Regions from separate parts of the Rhizobium sp. BE258 genome, predicted to be linked through region 2. Evidence: riboswitches for the same ligand, from Rfam matches in the RefSeq annotation. Region 2 holds a riboswitch; each other region holds the start of a gene.

Evidence for each region. A riboswitch is a leader RNA that binds a small molecule or an ion and turns the genes downstream of it on or off. The one in region 2 is predicted to bind cobalamin.
Region 1: another riboswitch for cobalamin. It lies ahead of J2X43_RS30185 (ABC transporter substrate-binding protein); the one in region 2 lies ahead of cobU (bifunctional adenosylcobinamide kinase/adenosylcobinamide-phosphate guanylyltransferase).
Region 3: another riboswitch for cobalamin. It lies ahead of metE (5-methyltetrahydropteroyltriglutamate--homocysteine S-methyltransferase); the one in region 2 lies ahead of cobU (bifunctional adenosylcobinamide kinase/adenosylcobinamide-phosphate guanylyltransferase).
Region 4: another riboswitch for cobalamin. It lies ahead of nrdH (glutaredoxin-like protein NrdH); the one in region 2 lies ahead of cobU (bifunctional adenosylcobinamide kinase/adenosylcobinamide-phosphate guanylyltransferase).

What each region holds. Positions count from the first base shown of each region.
Region 1 covers NZ_JAVDWL010000012.1:55,618-60,984, forward strand. The annotation lists gene J2X43_RS30170 (bifunctional sugar phosphate isomerase/epimerase/4-hydroxyphenylpyruvate dioxygenase family protein) at 1-1,158, shown strand, start outside; gene J2X43_RS30175 (GntR family transcriptional regulator) at 1,168-1,842, opposite strand; gene J2X43_RS30180 (GntR family transcriptional regulator) at 1,882-2,568, opposite strand; cobalamin riboswitch at 2,729-2,985, shown strand; gene J2X43_RS30185 (ABC transporter substrate-binding protein) at 3,150-4,166, shown strand; gene J2X43_RS30190 (iron ABC transporter permease) at 4,163-5,203, shown strand; gene J2X43_RS30195 (ABC transporter ATP-binding protein) at 5,200-5,367, shown strand, end outside.
Region 2 covers NZ_JAVDWL010000003.1:730,519-735,885, reverse strand. The annotation lists gene cobW (cobalamin biosynthesis protein CobW) at 1-966, opposite strand, end outside; gene cobU (bifunctional adenosylcobinamide kinase/adenosylcobinamide-phosphate guanylyltransferase) at 972-1,496, opposite strand; cobalamin riboswitch at 1,814-2,205, opposite strand; gene J2X43_RS14135 (chloride channel protein) at 2,428-4,218, shown strand; gene J2X43_RS14130 (cobyric acid synthase) at 4,215-5,367, opposite strand, start outside.
Region 3 covers NZ_JAVDWL010000001.1:669,533-674,899, forward strand. The annotation lists gene J2X43_RS03175 (peroxidase family protein) at 1-862, opposite strand, end outside; gene J2X43_RS03180 (ATP-binding protein) at 1,285-2,700, shown strand; gene J2X43_RS03185 (response regulator transcription factor) at 2,857-3,531, shown strand; cobalamin riboswitch at 3,607-3,803, shown strand; gene metE (5-methyltetrahydropteroyltriglutamate--homocysteine S-methyltransferase) at 3,905-5,367, shown strand, end outside.
Region 4 covers NZ_JAVDWL010000001.1:675,145-680,511, reverse strand. The annotation lists gene J2X43_RS03215 (HlyD family secretion protein) at 1-173, shown strand, start outside; gene nrdF (class 1b ribonucleoside-diphosphate reductase subunit beta) at 180-1,154, opposite strand; gene nrdE (class 1b ribonucleoside-diphosphate reductase subunit alpha) at 1,348-3,507, opposite strand; gene nrdI (class Ib ribonucleoside-diphosphate reductase assembly flavoprotein NrdI) at 3,477-3,887, opposite strand; gene nrdH (glutaredoxin-like protein NrdH) at 3,900-4,121, opposite strand; cobalamin riboswitch at 4,373-4,597, opposite strand; gene metE (5-methyltetrahydropteroyltriglutamate--homocysteine S-methyltransferase) at 4,748-5,367, opposite strand, start outside.

The sequences.
Region 1 (5,367 bases), on a different contig from region 2:
CAGTTCCGTGGCGGTTCGACGCGCGAAATCGCGGCCGATGGCCACCGCTCGCTGATCTATCTCGGTGACCAGGTCAGCCGGAGCACCAAGACAGCAATCGGGGCCTCCATGCCGCCGCGTGCCCCCGCCGAAGGGATCGGTTTCATCGAGTTCGCGACCGACGAGGACGAGGCCGGCGAACTCGAGGACCTGCTCAAGGCGCTTGGTTTCCGCAAGGCGGGCGTGCATCGCTCCAAGAGGGTAAGCCTTTACCAGCAGGGCGCGATCCGCATTCTCGTGAATGTCGATCCGGCCGGTTTCGCCAACGCCGCCTATGCTGTGCATGGCACTTTTGCTTACGCAATGGCACTGGTTGTCGATGATGCCGACGCGGCCTACAGGCGGGCGCTGGCGCTGGATGCCGAGCCTTTCCGCCAGACCGTTGCCGGAGGCGAGCTGGAAATCCCAGCCATTCGCGGTGTCGGTGGGGGGCTGATCTATCTGATCGACGGCAAGAGTCCGCTCGGCCATTTTTCCGAAATCGATTTCGAACCGGTGGAGGACGATGGCAATGCGGATGCAGGGCTTCTCGATGTCGATCACATTGCGCAGACCGTTTCCTACGACGAGATGCTGACCTGGATGCTGTTCTACACCTCGATCTTCGAGACCCGGAAAACGCCGATGGTCGATATCATCGATCCCGGCGGCGTGGTGCGCAGCCAGGTCATCGAAAATGCCAGCGGATCGCTTCGCATCACCATGAACGGCGCTGAAAATCGCAGAACGCTTGCCGGTCACTTCATCGCGGAGAAATTCGGCTCAGGCATCCAGCATCTGGCCTTCTCGACAGCCGATATCTTCGCCACCGCCAAAGCCCTGCGTGAAAAGGGCTTCAAAGCCTTGCACATCTCGCCCAACTACTACGATGACGTCGAGGCCCGCTTCGGGCTCGATCCCGATCTCAGCGAACGGCTGAAGGCAGAAAACATCCTTTATGATCGCGACGACGAGGGTGAGTATTTCCAGCTCTACAGCGGGACCTACGGGGAGGGGTTCTTCTTCGAGATCGTCGAGCGCCGTGGCTATCGCGGCTACGGCGCGCCGAACGCGATCTTCCGGATTGCGGCGCTGAAGAAGCAGATGCGGCCGGACGGCATCCCGAAGGACGCCTTCTGACTGCCATCGCTAGGCGATGCGGCCGCTTTTCACCACATGTTCAACGCCGCTCAATATGTGGCGGCGGATAACGGCGCGGGCGCCCTCGACGTCCCGCTTCAGCGCGAGTTCGAAGAGGAGCCTGTGATCGTCGACAACCGCTTTGCCGCGAAAACTCTGAGCCAGCATATGATAGCGCAGGAAACGGTCGAAGACGGAGGACAGCGTCTCCATCAGCGTCGCCGAATTACAGGCGGAGACGATCGCCTGATGAAACTCCCAATCGTAGCGGACCCAGTCGATCGTGCGCGAGGCGTCGCCGGCAAGCAGCCTCTTTTCGGCGGCCGCAAGCTTGTGGTGCGCGGCGACGATGCGCCCTTCCCATTCGAGATTCCCCGCGGCAAATGACAGGCCGATGGCATGGGTCTCCAGCACAGTGCGAAGATCGGCGAGTTCCTCCAACTCCTTGAGCGAAGCGGGGCTGACTTCGAAGCCGCGCTGGCCTTCGGCGAGCACCAGGTTTTCGGTGGTCAGGCGGCTCAGGATCTCGCGCAGCGACGACACACTGATCGAATAGTGCTCCTTGGCCTGCTCCAGCTTGATCTTCGCACCCGGCGCCAATGTCCCGGAGATGATATCCTGACGAATTTGCCGGGAGACGACGTCGCTGACAGTCTCGGAATGTTCACCGGTCACTTTGAGCATTGATTCCTCTACGTCCCGCACCATCGTGCGTGGAATACATTATCCTGCCGATAGGCGAATGGTCGCCAGTGAACCCTTGCTCAGCGCATGCTCGACGCCCTGCTGAATATGCCGCTGCAATATTCTCTTCGCCGTCGTGATGTCGCGCTGAAGAGCGGCCTCCAGCAGTTGCTTGTGCTCTTCTTCCGCAACGCCGCCGCGATAGGACAATGCCACCATCTGATATCGCAGATATTTGTCGAACACCGCCGAATGTGTTTCCATCAGCAGGCGCGATCCGCAGGCCGAGATCAGAGCCTGGTGAAACTCCCAGTCGTAGCGCTTCCAGTCTTCCGCCCTACTGGTATCGCCCGAGGCCATCACCTCTTCCATGCGCGCCAGCTTGTAATGGGCCGAGACCAGCCGCGCTTCCCATTCGACATCGCCCTGTTCGAAGGCCTGCTCCAGCGCGTGCTCCTCGAGAAGCAGACGCAGCGCTGCGGTCTCTCTCAGGTCGGCGACCGAAACACGCGCGACTTCGAAGCCGCGCTGCCCCTCGGCAACGACGAGGCCTTCCGATGTCAGGCGGTTGAGAATCTCTCTCAGTGTGCTGACGCTGGTTTGGTAGGCGATTCTCAGATTTTCAAGCTTGAGCTTCTGCCCCGGAGAAAGCCGCCCGAAAATGATATCCGCCCTTATTTGCCGATAGCCGCTCTCTGCGACGGTCTCGTTTGAGATTTCGTTCAACGGCCATTACCTCTGATATTCCCATTTTCTTCATATATAACGGAATAAGTATGCCGTATTCAACAAGCGAAAACGCGATTGGCGGCCGTTCTGCGGGTACTGAACCCTGATTGCCGAACCAGGGTGGCGCGCTGCGCGTCTTGACGGCCGGGATATTAGCGTCGTAACTGCATCCGACGGTTCCCGGAGGAAGTCTCCGACGGGATTAATAGGGAACACGGTGCGGACGACCCAAAAGGGACCAAGACCGTGGCTGCCCCCGCAACTGTAAGCGGATTGCCGATCATCACGGGAGACCAGCCTGCTGGATGTCTCCCTTGGGCCGCAAGGCCATGCCACTGCGATGTTATCGCGGGAAGGCAGATGAGAGGCGAATATTCGCGAGCCAGGAGACCTGCCGTCAAACACGATCCAATCAGCCGGGCGGGGATGCCTGGAAAGGAACAGACATGTTTGACCTGACCCTTCGCCGATACATGGCCTCCATCCGCCTCGATTGGGCTTTCCGCGTCCGCGCTGCGTGAGCAGTCACGCCGTGTTCCGCGGCGTCGTGCTGCCCGCTTCTCCTAAATCGAGGTCCCATGCGCCAGATTATCGCCACGCTCACATTTGCCCTCGGCCTGACCGGCTTCGCCGGTACAAGCCTTGCCGCCACGCAGTATCCTCTGACCCTCAACAACTGCGGGCAGCAGGTCACGTTCAAGAAGGCGCCTGAGAAGATCGTCTCGATCGGCCAGGGGATGACCGAAGTCCTGTTCTCGCTTGGTCTTGCCGGCAAGGTCGCCGGTACCGCCGTCTGGGTCGGGCCGGTCCTGCCGCAATATGCCGATGCAAATAGCAAGATCAAAAGGCTCGCCGACAACGATCCAAGCTTCGAGGCCGTCGTCGGTCAGGAACCCGATCTGGTCGCCGCCGAATTCGAATGGCATGTCGGTGCGCAAGGCTCTGTCGGCAAGCGCGAGCAATTCGCCGATCTCGGCATCAATACCTACATCGCGCCTGCCGACTGCGTCGCCAAGATCAATGCCGATGGCGGTGATGGCGTTCGCAAGGAGCTGTTCACGATGGACCTGATCTATCAGGAGATCGCGGAGCTCTCCGAAATTTTCGACGTCAAGGATCGCGGCGATGCCCTGATCGCCGATCTGAAGAAGCGTGAGGCTGCAGCCGTTGCCTCGATCTCGGGTGCCTCGGGCAAGAACCTGCCCGTTGTCTTCTGGTTCTCCAGCAAAGAGGTCAAGGGCGACGCCTTCATCGCCGGCAAGAACAGCGCTCCGGCCTATATTCTCAAGACGGTCGGCGCGAAGAATGTCGTCACGACCGAAGAGGAATGGCCGTTGGTCGGCTGGGAAACGATTGCCCAGGCAAATCCTGCCGTCATCGTCCTCGCGACCATGGACCGCCGCCGCTATGCCGCCGATGATCCGAAGGTAAAGATCGATTTCCTGGAGAGTGATCCGGTTACCAAGGAACTCGAGGCCGTCAAGAACAAGCATTTCGTGATGATGGACGCCCAGTCGATGAACCCGACGATCCGCACGATCGACGGCATCGAAACGCTGGCAAACGGCATCAAGACCTTCGGCCTTACGCAGTGAAAGTTGCCGCTTCCTGGCAACGCCGGTGGTGGGCGCTCGTTGCGCTCACCGCCGCCGCCGTTCTCCTCCTTGGCGTCATGATCAGCCTTGCCGTCTCGATCGGCGAGATTGCGATCCCAGTTGCGACAACCGCCAAGGCGGTTTCGAACCGGCTGTTTGGAACGGCGTTCGAACTCAGCCGCATCCACGAAGGCGTCATCTGGGACTACCGGCTCAGCCGCGCTTTGGCGGCGGCCAGTGCGGGCGCTTCTCTCGCCCTCTGCGGTGCCATCCTCCAGGCGCTTCTTCGCAACCCGCTCGCCGAACCTTACGTGCTCGGCATTTCCGCCGGCGCCTCGACCGGGGCCGTCTGTGTCATGATCCTCGGACTCGGCTATGGCGTTCTTTCGTTGTCGGGTGGTGCCTTTATCGGTGCGGTGGTGGCCTTCCTGCTTGTCGGCATTCTTGCGACAGGCACCGGGGGCTCCAGCGAACGGATCATTCTCTGCGGGGTTGCCGGCTCGCAGCTCTTCAATGCGCTCACCTCCTATATCGTCACGACATCCGCAAATGCGGAACAGGCGCGCGGCGTGCTGTTCTGGCTCCTGGGGTCGATGAGCGGCGTCCGCTGGCCCGATGTCTATCTGTCGGTGCCGATCGCGATCGCCGGCTTCGCCGCCTGCCAGTTCCACGCCCGCGCGCTCGATGCATTTGCCTTCGGTTCGGATGCCGCCGCATCGCTCGGCGTTGCCGTGCGGCGGGTGCAGATCGTTCTTTTCGGCATCACCGCGATCATGACTGCGGCCGTCGTCAGCATGGTCGGTTCTATCGGGTTTGTCGGCCTCGTCATCCCGCATGCCGCCCGCTTCATCGTTGGCCCGTCCCACAGCCGTCTCCTACCGGCCACGGCGCTCGGCGGTGCGATCTTCATGGTCGGGGCCGATATCGTTTCCCGGATCATCATCACGCAACAGATCTTGCCGATCGGTGTGGTCACCGCGCTTTTCGGCGCCCCAGCTTTCGCGATCATCCTCTATCGCGTCGGGAGAAGTGCATGAGCATCTCCATCGATACCGTGTCCTATTCGGCCGGCGACACCTTAATCATCGATGGCATCACGCTATCGGTGACCCCAGGTAAGGTGCTTGGTCTGCTGGGCCCGAACGGCTCGGGAAAGTCCAGCCTGCTGCGGCTAATCTGCCGCCTGCGCCGCGTCGATAGC
Region 2 (5,367 bases):
CGTTTCGCCGGTGGCCCAGGCGCGGTCGAAATACTGGTCGATACGGCTGCCGACAGCCTGGATCTGCAGGCGCATCGGCTTGCCCTCGACTGCGGCAAAGCCCTTCAGGCGCAGCACATCATGCTCTGCAATCACGCCCTTCAGCTTCTCGATGAAAGCACCCGTATCGGCAATCGCACCAAGCTCGACAACGAAGCTGTCGAACTCGTCGTGATCGTGCGGCGTGCCGTCCTCATGCTCCAGCTCGTGATGGGATTTGCGGTTGGCGATGTCTTCCTCGGTGCCGACGCCGAGGCCGAGCAGAACGCTTGCCGGAACGTCGCCGTTCTTCGCCTCGATCAGCGCCGGCTTGCGCGAAATGCGCGACGCCACTTCGTCACGGACGCGGATAATGCCTGCGGCATCCAGCAAGTCCGTCTTGTTGAGCACAATCAGATCGGCGCAGGTCAGCTGATCCTCGAACAGCTCCTCGATCGGGCTCTCGTGATCGAGCGACTCGTCTTCGGCGCGGCGCGCATCGACGGCATCGTGGTCGTCGGCGAACCGTCCGGCGGCAACGGCGGCGCTATCGACGACGGTGATCACGCCATCGACGGTCACTTCGCTGCGGATATCGGGCCAGTTGAAGGCGGCGACCAGCGGCTGCGGCAGCGCAAGACCCGAGGTTTCGATGACGATATGATCGGGGCGCTGCTCGCGCTCAAGCAGCTTGGTCATCGTCGGAATGAAATCGTCGGCAACTGTGCAGCAGATGCAGCCGTTGGTGAGCTCGATGATATCATCCTCGGTGCAATTCTCCGCGCCGCAGCCCTTCAGCACTTCGCCATCGACGCCGAGATCGCCGAATTCATTGATGATCAGCGCGATCTTCTTGCCGCCGGCATTGGAAAGCAGGTTGCGGATCATCGTCGTCTTGCCGGCGCCGAGAAAGCCGGTGATCACGGTTGCGGGGATCTTCTGGTTCATAAATTTCAACCCTTCATTTTCAGCGGCAGCCCTGCCGCGATAAAATACACGTCCGCGGCGGAGGCCGCGATCATCTGGTGCAGCCGTCCGGCATGATCGCGGAAATCCCGCGCCATCCGGTTCTCGGGCACGATCCCGAGGCCGACTTCATTGGAAACAAGCACGAGCCGCGCCCTTGCCTTCGGTAGCCAGGCGGCAAGGTTCGCAGATTCCGCCGCCATATCCCGCTCGCCCATCATCAGATTGGTGACCCAGAGCGTCAGGCAATCGACAAGGATAGCCCGCCCTTCGCTATCGATTGCCGACAGGCAATCGACAAGCTGCAGCGGCTCCTCATGCGTCGTCCAGGACGGCCCGCGATCGTCCCTGTGGGCGGCAATCCGCGCCCGCATCTCGTCGTCCCAGGCCCGCCCGGTGGCGACATAGTGGCGCTCGAGGCCGCTATCGGTGATCAGTTGTTCGGCGAAACGGGATTTGCCGGAACGAGCGCCGCCGAGGACGAAGGTGGTGCCGGACAGGGAGCCGCTCATGCGCAAAGGCCTGCGGCGAAAGTTCTGCGCTCTCCCTGCACTCCCTCGTTCCTGTGCTCGTCACAGGAATCCAGCCACGGCGCGTCTGCGCCGTGAATGACTCTGGTGCTTTGGAGGAGAAGTCTCTCCGCCGCGCAGACGCGCGGCGACTGGATTCCTGTGACAAGCACAGGAATGAGGGCAGAGATGGGAGCCCGCGACACGGCGAAAGACCGAGGCGCCTCGCCCTTCCATCGTGCCAAAAACAGCACCGAACTATTCGTTTCAGCCATGACAACCTCCGTGCTGGCAGCGGACAGGATTGCCCTTGGGTGGGCTCTTCGCCCGGCACGGTTGGCAGGTCTCCTGGCTCGCGGTTCGAGGCCCCGACAGGGATGGCGCAAGGCCATCCCTGATCGTGCCAGCGGATCTTCCTCGCCTTCCCGGCTGCATTCTCGTGAAAAGGCGGACGATTCGTAGAAATGGAGGCGTCCAGCCCCTGCTGATCACGATGCATTCCAGTGGCTTTTCCGGTGTCCTTGAGCCACCGCCCTGCCGCAGAATGCGGCGATCAGGCGGTGGTGCCGGTGCACCGGATGGAAGACCCTGACCGCTCTACAGTCGCGGGGTCGGCTGTGATGAAGACGCCCGGTTTGGGTCCGCCCCGTCACATTCCCTTTTCATCCAGGGCGGCAATCACCGCTCCGGAACCATCCGTTATTGATTTCATCGTTAGGCGTGCGGCAGTGCGAAGTCAATCGAGCCTGACACGATGGAAAATGCCGCATCTTAACACGACTGAGTCTACCAAACAGATAGTCTATTAAATTCATTGACTTACGGGCATATTTCGCTTGCCGCCGCCTCGCTTTTGCTGCAATTGCTCGCGAAATCATGCGGCGCGAAAAGCCTGCTTCCTTGATCCTTCCTCCCGTCGCCTAGTTCTGTCATCATGCTCACGAAAACCGATATCGGCCGCCTGACGCGGCGCCATCTCAAATTCGATTTGGCGCGGCTGCGCGCGCTGGCGCGCCAGAACGAAATGGGCATGGTTTTCGCCGGTGGCGCGGTCGGCGTCATCTCCGGCTGCGCGGTCACCGGCATGAGCCTGATCTCCCGGGAGATGCACAGCCTCATCTTCGGCATCAGCGATGTCGATCGTCTCAGCTCCTCTGATATCAGCAACAAGCTTCTGCTGCTCCTGGCACCGGTCTGCGGCGGCATGCTTCTCGGCTTGCTGCTCTTCATCCTCAGCAGGACGCGCAAGAAGCCGATGGTCGACCCGATCGAGGCCAATGCGTTGCATGGTGGCCGCCTGTCGCTGACCGACAGCATCATCGTCGCCATCCAGAACCTGATCTCCAACGGCTTCGGCGCATCGGTGGGGCTCGAGGCCGGCTATACGCAGCTGGCGGCAGGCCTGGCCTCGAAGCTCGGCCTGAAGCTACAGCTGCGCCGCGCCGATCTACGCGTCCTCCTCGGCTGCGGTGCGGCAGGCGCTATCGCCGCAGCCTTCAATGCCCCGCTAACCGGCGCCTTCTACGCGTTCGAGCTGATCATCGGCACCTACACCATCGTCTCGCTCACACCCGTTGTCGTTTCCGCCCTGCTCTCGACGCTGGTGGCACGGCTTCTCGCAGGCAACGATTTCACCATCGACGTCGGGAGGTTCGGCACTGTGGTGCCGGCCGATTATGTGCCGGCCATTCTGCTTGGCGCCTGCTGCGCCGGTGCTGGCATCCTGATCATGCAGGGCGTTTCCTTTGTCGAGGAACTGGCCCGCAAGAGTTCCGTACCCACGCCGGTACGCCCGGCGCTCGGCGGCATCGTTGTCGGCCTGCTGGCCACAATCTCTCCACAGGTGCTGTCGGCTGGGCATGGCGCCTTGCATCTCAACCTGGCGCATCAGGTGGCGATCCCGACGCTTGTCGGCATCCTGCTGTTGAAGTCGCTTGCATCTGCAGTGTCGATCGGCTCCGGCTTCAGGGGCGGCCTGTTCTTTGCATCGCTGTTCATGGGCGCGCTTCTCGGCAAGCTCTTTGCCTATTCCGCGCCGTTCTTTGCGCATGCCTCGCTGACACCCGAAGTCTACGCCGTCGTCGGCATGAGTTCACTCGCCGTCGCCATCATCGGCGGACCGCTGACGATGACCTTTCTGGCGCTCGAAATCACCGGCGACTTCCCGATCACCGTATTGGTGCTCGCCGCGGTCATCACGTCCTCGCTCGTCGTGCGCACCACCTTCGGCTACTCCTTCGCCACCTGGCGTTTTCACCTGCGCGGCGAAAGCATCCGCAGCGCCCACGATGTCGGCTGGATCCGCAATCTGACGGTCGACAAGCTGATGCGCGCCGACGTCAAGACCGCCAATGCCGCAACTACTGTCGAAGAGTTCAAGAAGGCTTTTCCCGCCGGCGCCACGCAACGCGTCATCCTCGTCGATGACACAGGCAAATATGCCGGTCTGGTGCTGGTGCCGGAAATTCATGCGAATCCGATCGCCACCGACGACGAGGGCAAGGGGCTGGAGAGCTTCGTGCGCTACAAGAACGATTTCCTGCGGCCGCAGATGAATGCCAAGCAGGCAGCTGCCATCTTCGACAAGAGCGAAAGCGAAGCGCTCGCCGTGCTCAACAATCTGATCGAGCGCAAGGTCGTCGGACAGCTCAGCGAAAGCCACACGCTGCGCCGCTACAGCGAAGAGCTCGACCGGCGGCGCCGCGAAATCTCCGGGGAAATCTAGCCGAGCAGCCGGTTCAGCCAGTCACGGTCAAGATGCGCCTCAAGCTCCGCCGCAACGGCATCCAGCGCCCGGTCGACGCTCTCGGCGTAATTGCGCCTTTCGCCCTGAAGACCGAAACTCTGCAGCAACCGGCTGCGATAGGCATCGCTGGAAAACAGGCCGTGAAGATAAGTGCCGATGATATGTCCATCCGCAGATATGGCACCATCGGCGGCACCATCCACCACGGCCGACGGCCGGCTGCAATCCAGCCCCTCGGTCACGCCGAGATGGATCTGATAGCCTGACAGCGGCGTACCGTATTCGGCAGAAACAGCATGGCTGTTGCGAACGGTCTTCTCCGGCGCCATGACGGTCTCGACGTCGAGCAGCCCGAGCCCGTCAACTTCCGACGTTCCCCCCTCGATGCCGAGGGGATCGTGCACCTTGCGGCCGAGCATCTGATAACCGCCGCAAATGCCGATCACCCGGCCGCCGCGCCGGACATGGGCGGTCAGATCGCGATCCCATCCCTCAGCGCGAAAATCGGCAAGGTCGCTGATTGTCGATTTGGAGCCCGGCAAGACGACGAGCGCCGCGTCTTCGGGCAGACGCTCCCCGGCGCGCACGAACACCAGCTCGACATCGTCTTCGGCTCTCAACGGGTCGAGATCGTCAAAATTGGCGATCCGCGGCAGAACCGGAACGGCGATCTTCAATGCGGCTCCGCTTCCCCGCGCCAGCTTTTCAAGAACGACCGAATCCTCCGCAGGTAGCCCGCCTGCCGCCTTCAGCCAGGGCACGACGCCGAAGCACGGCCAGCCGGTATAGCGGCCGATCGCAGCAATCCCATCGTCGAAAAGCGAGACGTCGCCGCGGAACTTGTTGATGATATAGCCGGATATCATCGCCCGATCGGCATCGTCGAGGATCGCATGCGTCCCGACCAGCGAGGCGATGACACCACCGCGATCGATATCGCCGACCAGCACGACCGGCACGCCGGCCCTTGTCGCAAAACCCATATTGGCGATATCGCCCGGGCGCAGATTGATCTCCGCCGGCGATCCCGCGCCTTCGACGATCAGGAGATCGGCGCCCTCGGAAACCGTCCCGAAACTCGACAGTACAAATTCAAGCAGTTGCGGCTTCAGACGCTGATAATCACGC
Region 3 (5,367 bases), on a different contig from region 2:
GCGAGGTATATGTCTGGTTCTGGTCGACCCACGGCGTCGTGGTGTTGGCAGCCACTTCGCCATCGGCATCGCGGCTGGCGCGGGTCAGGACCATGAAATTGGTGTGCGGCGTTGCCGGATTGTAGAGTGGGTCATCCGGTGACAGCGGAATATAGACCGTTCCGGCACCGCCCTTGGCCACGAGGTCGAGGCCATGGTCGAAGAACTGGCCGAACAGCGTGAACATCGAGTTGTAAGGCGCGGAGTCGCCGATATCGGGCGAGACGTTCTCGAAAGTGTAGACGTAGACGGGACTGCCCGCGGCGGCGAGAACGGTGCCATCGGGGCCGACGACATTGGTTGCATGGACGATGGGCGCGCCATTGGCGTCCTGCATCGGTACGCGCGTCGCTGTCTTGCCCTCGTCGATCATGGCCTGGTAGACCATGATGGCTGCCGGGTTGTTGCTGGTCTGATCGACAATCAGATTGGAGATGATGCGTGGATCGGCGTCGACGACGGTGCCCGGGCCGACGGCGCTGGGGGTACCCGGCGCATAGTTACCGTTCGTGAGAACCGTTCCCGGGCCGAATGCCAGCGAGTCGTCATTTTCGTTGACGTAGTTCGGCTGCACCAGCGGCGTGAACGGCTGGTCGGCTGCGCCCCAGGTTTCATTGCCATCGAGCAGGTTGTTGTAGCTGCCGTCGACGGTTCGGAGGCCGTAGGGCAGGAGATGCGCCTGCGGTGCACCGGTGCCGGTCGCGCCGGCTGCTTCGCCGGCTTCGGCGACGAGCGCGGCAAGGTCACCACCGGCCGCATGCTGTTCGGCGATGGCGATCTGCTTCAGGATGAACTCGAGATCGTGTCTTACAAGCGTAACCATTTTCCCCTCCGTCGGCGCGCTGTCCTGGCGCCTGGTTTTTCGCAAACTTGTCCTGTCCGCCGGATCGCGCTGCGAGCCCGGCGGTTTGAATTGCCCCTGATGTCTTCAAAGCCCGCCTTGCAGGGCTGGCTTGGGATGATGCGATCTTGCGGAAAGTTGCCGGGGTTTTGAACGGCGCATGGTCGGACGATGTTTTCGATGTTCGTCCACGGCAAAAGCAGGTCTTCGGTCCTTATCCTTCCGGGAGTAAGGTCCTATGATGAATTGGCCTTTGGTCTGATAGAATTCATACGGGCCTATAGTACAAAAATGGTCTTTTATTTCCTTGGGTAATATTGCAAGGATGATAGCGCTATCGGCCTTGGGGGGACGTTTTGCCGGACGAATACTTAGGCGCCAGAAATGCTGGCGTAGATGAAAGCGTGGAAGCGCCGCGACTGTTTAACCGTATCCTTCGATGGGGCGCCGAGCGGACCCTTTCCACGCAGTTCCTGATCGCCAGCAGCTTGGTTATTCTGATCGCCACGGTTTCTGCGGGCTATCTTACGACGCGGCTGGTTGCCGACAAAGCGCTCAGCGGAAAGGCCGGCACGACGGCCTTGCTGGTTCAGAGCCTGACTGAGGCTGAGGTGCAGGAACTGGGCGCCTCGACGCGCCTTAAGGCCGCCAGCATCGCTCATCTCGACGCGCTTTTCGGCGATGCGGATCTCCAGGCGCGTTTCCCGCATATCGAGATATGGGCGCCCGACGGGACTGTTGCCTATTCCCGGACCAAGCAGATGATCGGCCACCGCTTCAGTTTCCCCGAGGGCCTACAGCGCGCCTTGAAAGGCGAAATTGTTGCCGTCTATGCGGATCTTCATGCCGACGAGCATACGTTCCGCAACATCAATACCGAATATCTCGAAATCTACAGCCCGCTGCATGACCAGGCTTCGGGGCGGATCATCGGTGTGGCCGAGATCCATGAGGATCCGAGCGGTTTTGTCGATGAGCTCGCGCGGCTGAGGGTGGTCACCTGGACGACGGTGGCGCTGTTCTCCTTCGTCGTCATGCTCGGGCTGTTCCTGATCGTCAGGCGCGGCAGCCGGACGATCGAGCATCAGCGGCAGGTTCTGAGCCACCGCGCCGAGGAGGCAGAGTCCGCCTCGAAGGAATTGATGGAGCTGAGGGACACGGCGCGCCGGGCCTCCATGGAATTCGCCAACCTCAACGAGACCTTCATCCGCCGCATCGGCGCCGACCTGCATGACGGCCCGGTACAGCTGATGACACTGGCGATCCTGCAGCTCGACGAGCTGCGCGACCTGACCAAGAAGGATGAGCGCGCAAGGCTCCTCGACGAGACCAGCAAGACACTGGGTGAAGCGCTGATCGAGGCTCGGACGGTCACCAAATCGCTGCTCTTGCCGGAGATACTGCATCTCTGGGCAAAGGACGTGGTGGCCGAAGCGATCAGGCAGCATGAGGCGCGGACCAAGACCAAGGTCGCGTTTGTCTCCAGCGGCACCAATGCCGACCTGCCGCCGGCGCTGAAGACCTGCATCTACCGCTTCGTTCAGGAAGGGCTCAACAATGCCTACCGCCACGCTGGTGGCAACGGCCAGCGTGTCCGATGTCGGATCGACATGCCCGTCATCGCGATTTCGGTCGAGGATGACGGTTTGCCTTCCGGGACCGTGCCGTTTGCGGCGCGCGAGGGCGGAATGGGGCTCTATGGCCTCCGGCAGAGGATCGAGAGCTTCGGCGGCAAGCTTGCTGTCACCAAGCGGCCGGGGGGCGGCATGATCCTGGAGATGGTGCTGGAGCTGCAGCAGGCCGACGCAACTGGCCTATAAGGTGACGGACTATCCGAATTGATAACTGGCTGAAAGCATAGAGATCGAATAGACAGAAATCCGATGAAGTTAACCAAGCATTAAAATCCGTCTTTATGTTTGGCTCTGTTTACTTTAGAGCTATCGGAAAGAAGACGAGGGGGTTTATTCGTCATTATGTCTATCTCGGTCGCATTCGTTGATGATCATCCAATATTGTTGGATGGACTCGTTAATCTTTACTCGGCGAAGGAAGGTCTTCGGGTGACTGCCCGCGGGCAGAACGCCATCGACGCGCTGAAGATCGTCGAGGAGCACCGGCCCGACGTTCTTGTCACCGATCTCAGCATGCCGGGCGATACGCTGGCAGCACTCGAGCTGATCCAGAAGAATTACGAAGGCACCAAGGTCGTGGTCTTCACCGCCACCGCCAATATCGACACGGCGATTCAGGTCCTCAATCTCGGCGTCTGCGGCTATGTGCTGAAGGGTAGCACGGCGCGCGATCTGTATGAGGCGATCAAGACCGTGCATGACGGCAGCACCTTCATCACGCCGGGTTTCGCCACCAAGGTGATCCTGTCGATGAAGACGGCCGAGGTGCGCCGCAAGGCGCAGATGCAGAAGCGCCTGAGCGCCCGCGAGCAGCAGATCGTCAACTACCTGTTGCAGGGCAAGACCAACCGCGAAATCGCCAGCATGCTCGATATCAGCGAGAAGACCGTCAAGCACTACATGACGATCCTGATGCAGAAGCTCGATGCCCGCAATCGCGTCGAAGTGGTGCTTGCTGCCCAGAAGCTGCAGGCTCCCGTGGAGACCGGCGCGCCGTCCTCGATGCTGTTGTCGTAGTCGGCGAGTACAGCTAGCCAAGAAACAAAGACATAAACATATCTTTATGTCTATTGACGTGAGATCCGCGATGCGACATGCTCGTGTCATCGTGGTTCTGCGGACCTTTGGTCCGGAGCTAAGAGGGAATCCGGTGAAAATGCCGGAGCTGCCCCCGCAACTGTAAGCGGCGAGCGGCCGTCCACTCATGTCACTGGGGAAGACGCCCCGGGAAGACGGACGGCAGCGTTGACCCGCAAGCCAGGAGACCTGCCGCGATCGATAACGTCCACGGGCGGGGTGTCCGGTGTGCCGCTTTTGCGACCGGCACGCCTGTGTCCGCGCGCCGATGCGTCATCCCAAGCCTTGCCCACAACCCTCGGGGTAAGGAAACATGAGCATCAAGACTGCAAATCTCGGATTCCCGCGTATCGGAAAGCACCGCGAACTGAAGTTCGCGCTGGAAAGCTATTGGGCCGGAAAGTTTGATAGGGCAGCACTTCTCGACGTCGCCAAGGCATTGCGGGCCGAACATTGGGCCCTGCAGAAGGCCAAGGGAATCGATATCATTCCGTCCAACGACTTCTCCCTCTACGACCATGTGCTCGACACGGCGGTGATGGTCGGCGCCGTACCGGCCGAATATGGCTGGAAGGGCGGTCCCGTCGATCTCGACATCTATTTCGCCATGGCGCGCGGCTCAGTGGGCGCTGAGCACGGCGATTGCGGCCATGCGCATCATCATGAGGGCGTTCCGGCGCTCGAAATGACCAAGTGGTTCGATACCAACTACCACTACATGGTGCCGGAATTCACCCGCGACCAGCGCTTCGCGCTGACCGAAAACAAACCGCTGCAGATGTTCCGGGAGGCAAAGGCGCTCGGCATCCACACGCGCCCGGTCATTCTCGGCCCGGTGACGTTCCTGAAGCTCGGCAAGGCGACGCAGCCAGGCTTCGATCCGATCGAACTGCTCGACCGGTTGCTGCCTGTCTATGCGGGCATCCTCGCGGAGCTCAGCACTGCGGGCGCCGATTGGGTGCAGATCGACGAGCCAGCCCTGGTGCTCGATCTCGCAGACGCTGAGCGGTACGCGCTGACCACGGCCTACAGCGCGCTTCACCAGCTGGTTCCGAACCTGAAGATCATGATCGCCAGCTATTTCGGGGCATTGGGCGACAATCTCAAGACAGCAGCGGCGCTGCCGGTTGCCGGTCTGCACGTCGATCTGGTGCGCGCGCCCGAGCAGCTTGATGCGGTCGTATCGGCGGTGCCTGATGACCGGGTATTATCTCTCGGCGTCATCGATGGCCGCAACATCTGGCGCGCTGATCTTGAGAAACTGCTGGATCGGGTCGAGGCGCTTTCCAAAACGCGTCCAATCGAAATCGCGCCATCTTGCTCGCTTCTGCATGTGCCGATCGATCTTGCTCTCGAAACCGCTGTTGATGCCGAGGTCAGGGGATGGCTGGCTTTTGCCACGCAGAAGCTGGATGAGCTGGCGGTCCTCGGCCAGGCACTTTCGCAGGGGCGCGATTGCGTGACGGATGCCATCGGCAGCTCTTCGAGGGCCGCGGCCGCCCGCGCGGCATCGCCGAAGGTCAATGATCCCGCGGTCAGGCAGCGGATTGCAGCGATCGACGAGACCATGAAGCGCCGCAAGGCCGGCTTCGCCGAGCGCAAGGCGATCCAGCAGACGGATATCCGCTTGCCGCTGTTCCCAACGACGACGATCGGGTCCTTCCCGCAGACGTCTGAAGTCCGCAAGGCGCGTTCGGCACATGCGAAGGGAACGCTCAGCAATGCGGACTATGAGGCTTTCCTGCGCAAAGAGACCGAAGCAGCCATCCGCTGGCA
Region 4 (5,367 bases), on a different contig from region 2:
GAACCGGGCTGCTGGCCAATATCAACCCAACCTTCAGCTGGGTACGGCTGGCGCAGCGCGTTCCCGTCCGCATCAATCTCGACAAAGTGCCTGACGGAGTACAACTGATTGCCGGTCTAACGGCGACGGTCGAAGTCGGAGGCCAAAGCTCCGCCCTCGCCTCGCTCGACTGACGTTGCCTAGAAGTTCCAGTCCTCGTCTTCCGTCGCCACGGCCTTACCGATGACGTAAGACGAGCCGGAGCCAGAGAAGAAGTCGTGGTTCTCGTCGGCATTCGGCGAGAGCGCCGAGAGGATTGCCGGATTGACCTTGCAGGCCTCCGGCGGGAACAGTGCCTCGTAACCGAGGTTCATCAGCGCCTTGTTGGCGTTGTAGTGCAGGAACTTCTTGACGTCTTCGGTGAGCCCGACACCGTCATAAAGCGCCTCGGTGTACTTGGCTTCGTTGTCGTAGAGCTCCAGCAGCAGATCGAAGGCGAAATCCTTGATCTCCTGACGGCGGGCCTCCGGCAGGCGCTCTACGGCGCGCTGGAACTTGTAGCCGATGTAATAGCCATGCACCGCCTCGTCGCGAATGATCAGGCGGATCATGTCGGCGGTGTTGGTGAGCTTTGCGCGGCTCGACCAGTACATCGGCAGATAGAAGCCGGAATAGAACAGGAAGCTCTCGAGGAAGACGCTGGCAACCTTCTTCTTCAGGGGATCGCCGGAAGCATATTGCTCCATGATCAGCGCCGACTTCCTTTGCAGAAACTCGTTCTCGTCGGACCAGCGATAGGCGTCGTCAACGTCAGGTGTCGAGCACAGCGTCGAGAAGATCGACGAGTAGGAGCGCGCGTGCACAGCTTCCATGAAGGAGATGTTGGAAAGCACCGCCTCTTCATGCTGGGTCGAAGCATCGGCCATCAGCGTCACCGAGCCGACGCCGTTCTGGATCGTGTCGAGCAGCGTCAGCCCGGTAAAGACCCGGATCGTCAGTTGCTGCTCTTCCGGTTTCAGCGTCGCCCAGGAGGGAATGTCGTTCGACAGCGGCACCTTTTCCGGCAGCCAGAAATTGCCGGTCAGGCGGTTCCAGACTTCGAGGTCCTTGTCGTCCTCGATGCGGTTCCAGTTGATGGCGCGGACGCGGGATACGGGCTTGGCGTGCATGTTCATGGGTGTGTCCTTTGGACCGAATTCATCTGGTAGCCCCCTCATCCCCGGTGCAACGAGTTGCGCCTGACCTGCCGGCACCTTCTCCCCGAGGGGAGAAGGGAAACCGCGGCGGCGTATCGCTCTACATCCCCTCTCCCCTCGGGGAGAGGGCTAGGGTGAGGGGGCCGCTTACTCAAACGTCAGCAGCTAAAACTCACAGCGTACACGACACACATCCCTCCACCTGCGTACCCTCCAGCGCCATCTGGCGCAGGCGGATGTAGTAGATGGTCTTGATGCCCTTCTTCCAGGCATAGATCTGCGCCTTGTTGATATCGCGCGTCGTCGCCGTGTCGCGGAAGAACAGTGTCAGCGACAGGCCCTGATCGACATGCTGGGTAGCAGCCGCATAGGTGTCGATGATCTTCTCCGGCCCGATCTCATAGGCGTCCTGGTAATAGTCGAGATTGTCGTTGGTCATGAAGGCGGCGGGATAGTAGACGCGGCCGATCTTGCCTTCCTTGCGGATCTCGATCTTGGAGACGATCGGATGGATCGATGACGTCGAGTGATTGATGTAGGAGATCGACCCCGTCGGCGGCACCGCCTGCAGGTTCTGGTTATAGAGCCCGCCCTCCATGACGGCCTTCTTCAGTGCCAGCCAATCTTCCTGGGTGGGAATTTCGATACCGGCATTGCTGAACAGGTCGGCAACCGTCTGCGTAGCCGGTTTCCACTCGGTTTCGGTATACTTGTCGAAATATTCGCCCGAGGCGTATTTCGAATTCTCGAAGCCCTTGAAGCTCTGACCGCGCTCGACGGCGAGACGGTTCGAGGCGCGGATGGCGTGATAGGTCACCGTGTAGAAGTAGATGTTGGTGAAATCGACGCCCTCTTCGGAGCCGTACTGGATCCGCTCGCGGGCCAGATAGCCGTGCAGGTTCATCTGACCGAGGCCGATCGCGTGGCTCTCGTCGTTGCCCTTCTCGATCGAAGGGACCGAAGAGATGTGGCTCATGTCGGAAACTGCCGTCAGCGCCCGGATCGATGTTTCGATCGTCTTGCCGAAATCGGATGAGTCCATGGCGGCAGCGATATTCAGCGAGCCGAGATTGCAGGAAATGTCCTTGCCCATCACCTTGTAGGACAGGTCGTCGTTATACTCGCTGGCTTCGCTGACCTGCAGGATCTCGGAGCACAGATTGCTCATGGTGATGCGTCCGGCGATCGGGTTCGCCTTATTCACCGTGTCCTCGAACATGATGTAGGGATAGCCGCTTTCGAACTGGATCTCGGCGACGATCTGGAAGAAATCGCGGGCCTTGATCTTCTTCTTCTTGATGCGGCTGTCGGCCACCATCTCGCGGTATTTTTCGGTCACCGAGATCTCGGTGAACGGCACGCCGTAGACGCGTTCCACGTCATAGGGCGAGAACAGGTACATGTCCTCGTTGTTCTTGGCGAGCTCGAAGGTGATGTCAGGAATGACGACACCCAGCGACAGCGTCTTGATGCGGATCTTCTCATCGGCATTTTCGCGTTTGGTATCGAGGAAGCGCATGATGTCGGGGTGGTGAGCGTTGAGATAGACGGCACCGGCCCCCTGGCGCGCGCCGAGCTGGTTGGCATAGGAGAAGGCATCCTCGAGCAGCTTCATCACCGGGATGATGCCCGACGACTGGTTCTCGATATGCTTGATCGGCGCGCCCATTTCGCGAATGTTGGTCAGCGACAGTGCCACGCCACCGCCCCGCTTTGACAACTGCAGCGCCGAATTGATCGAGCGGCCGATCGATTCCATATTGTCTTCAACGCGCATCAGGAAGCAGGAGACCAGCTCGCCGCGCTGCTTCTTGCCGGCATTGAGGAAGGTCGGCGTCGCCGGCTGGAAGCGGCCGGAGATGATCTCATCGACCATGTCGCGCGCTAAGGCCTCGTTGCCCTGCGCCAAGGCAAGTGCCACCATGCAGATGCGGTCTTCGTAGCGCTCCAGATAGCGCTTTCCGTCAAAGGTCTTCAGCGTGTAGCTGGTGTAGTATTTGAAGGCGCCGAGGAAGGTCGGGAACCGGAATTTCTTGTCATAGGCGTGATCGAAGAGATCGCGCACGAAATTGAACGAATACTGATCCAGCACCTCCTGCTCGTAATAGCCCTCAGTCACGAGGTAATCGAGCTTCTCCCGGAGATTATGGAAGAACACGGTGTTCTGGTTGACGTGCTGCAGGAAATACTGCTTCGCCGCCTGCCGGTCCTTGTCCAGCTGGATCTTGCCGTCCTCGTCATAGAGGTTCAGCATCGCGTTCAGCGCGTGGTAATCCAGCCCTGTTTCCGCGGCCTGCGCCTTTACAGGGCGCTCGAGAACTGCCGTGTCCAAAATCGTTCCAATCCGTGTTTGACGTTGGCAACATCATCAGCCGTACCCAAGAGTTCGAACCTGTAGAGGTACGGCACCTGGCATTTCTTCGCGATGATGTCGCCGGCGAGCCCGAAGGTCTCGCCGAAGTTGCTGTTGCCCGCGGCAATCACGCCGCGGAGGTTCGAACGGTTTGCCGCATCGTTCAGGAAACGGATCACCTGCTTGGGCACGGCTCCCTTGCCGCCCTCGCCGCTATAAGTCGGGAGGATCAACACGTAGGGCGAGACAGCTTCGAGCGTCGCGCCAGTGATGGGGATGCGCCGGGCGGGAAGGCCAAGCTTTTCGACGAAGCGATGGGTGTTTTCCGACCGGCTGGAAAAATAGACGATCTCGCCCATCGCAGCCGCCGCTCAGGCGAGCGCGCTGATGATGTCGGGGCGGAAGCCAGCCCAATGCTGCTCGCCGGCGATGACGACGGGAACCTGGCGGTAGCCGAGACCCTGCACCAGATCATAAGCGGCGCTATCGGTGGAAACGTCGATGATCGTGTAGTCGATGCCCTGGCGATCGAGCGCGCGGGTGGTTGCGGTGCATTGAACGCAGGCGGGCTTGCTGTAGACGGTGATGCTCATGGGAAAACCTCGTGACTAGAAGGCATGGGATATCGTTCGGACATCCGCCGATGTCCGCGCTTGGGAAGATCGAAAAGGAAGACAGCCGTTGCCGGTTGCCGGGCGTCAGCAGCCCGTCATTCGCGCCGGTATGATCTGAAACTCAAAGACATAAGACTTCACCCCGAAGTGGCTCATGCGGGACACACCGGAGGAAGCGAAGAGCGGCATCATGCCCACATCTCATCGCTCGCCAGCCGGACACCCCGCCCGTGGACGTTTTCGCTCAAGGCAGGTCTCCTGGCTTGCGGATCATCACATTCATCCCGGTCTTCCCAGGTCTTCATGACCCAGTGACCCGAAATGGGACAGATGCTCGCCGCTTACAGTTGCGGGGGCAGCTCCGGCATTGCTCCACCTTGCGGCAGATCTCACCGAATTCCCGTCTTAGCCCGCGATTCTTGCGAATCGAGGGAACCTCGAACACTAGATATAGTACGCGAGTCTATTTGTACGTCAATGGATGGTTCATGTTTCGGGTGCCGCAAGCCGAAAAAATGAATGTGATGTGGATAACGGAAGATTAATGCGGATTGGCTGTGGAAAAGAGAAGCCGGCAAAAGCCGGCTCCTCGAATACGATGACGATCAGGCCGTTGCCGTGGCAACGCGTTCGCGCAAAGACCGCGCCGCCGCCACCATATTGACTAGCGCCGGCTTCACTTCCTCCCATTTGCGGGTCTTCAAGCCGCAATCCGGATTGATCCAGAGCTGCGAATCGCCAAGCCGCTCGCGCGCCAAAAGAAGCAGACCGGTCATATCGGCAATATCGGGAACGCGCGGCGAGTGGATGTCGTAGACACCCGGGCCGATCTCGTTCGGATAGTCGAAGCTGCGGAATGCCTCCAGCAGCTCCATCTTCGAACGCGATGTCTCGATCGAGATCACGTCCGCATCCATGGCGGCGATCGCATCGATGATGTCGTTAAACTCCGAATAGCACATATGCGTGTGGATCTGTGTCGCGTTGCCGACACCGGTCGAGCACAGGCGGAAGCTTTCGACGGCCCAGTCGAGATAGGTCTTCCACTGCGAGCGCCGCAGCGGCAAGCCTTCCCGAAGTGCTGCCTCGTCGATCTGGATCATCCTGGCACCCGCCTTTTCGAGATCACCGACCTCGTCGCGAATCGCCAGCGCGATCTGCCGGCATGATTCGCTTCGGGCGATATCGTCGCGCACGAAGGACCAATTGAGGATCGTCACCGGTC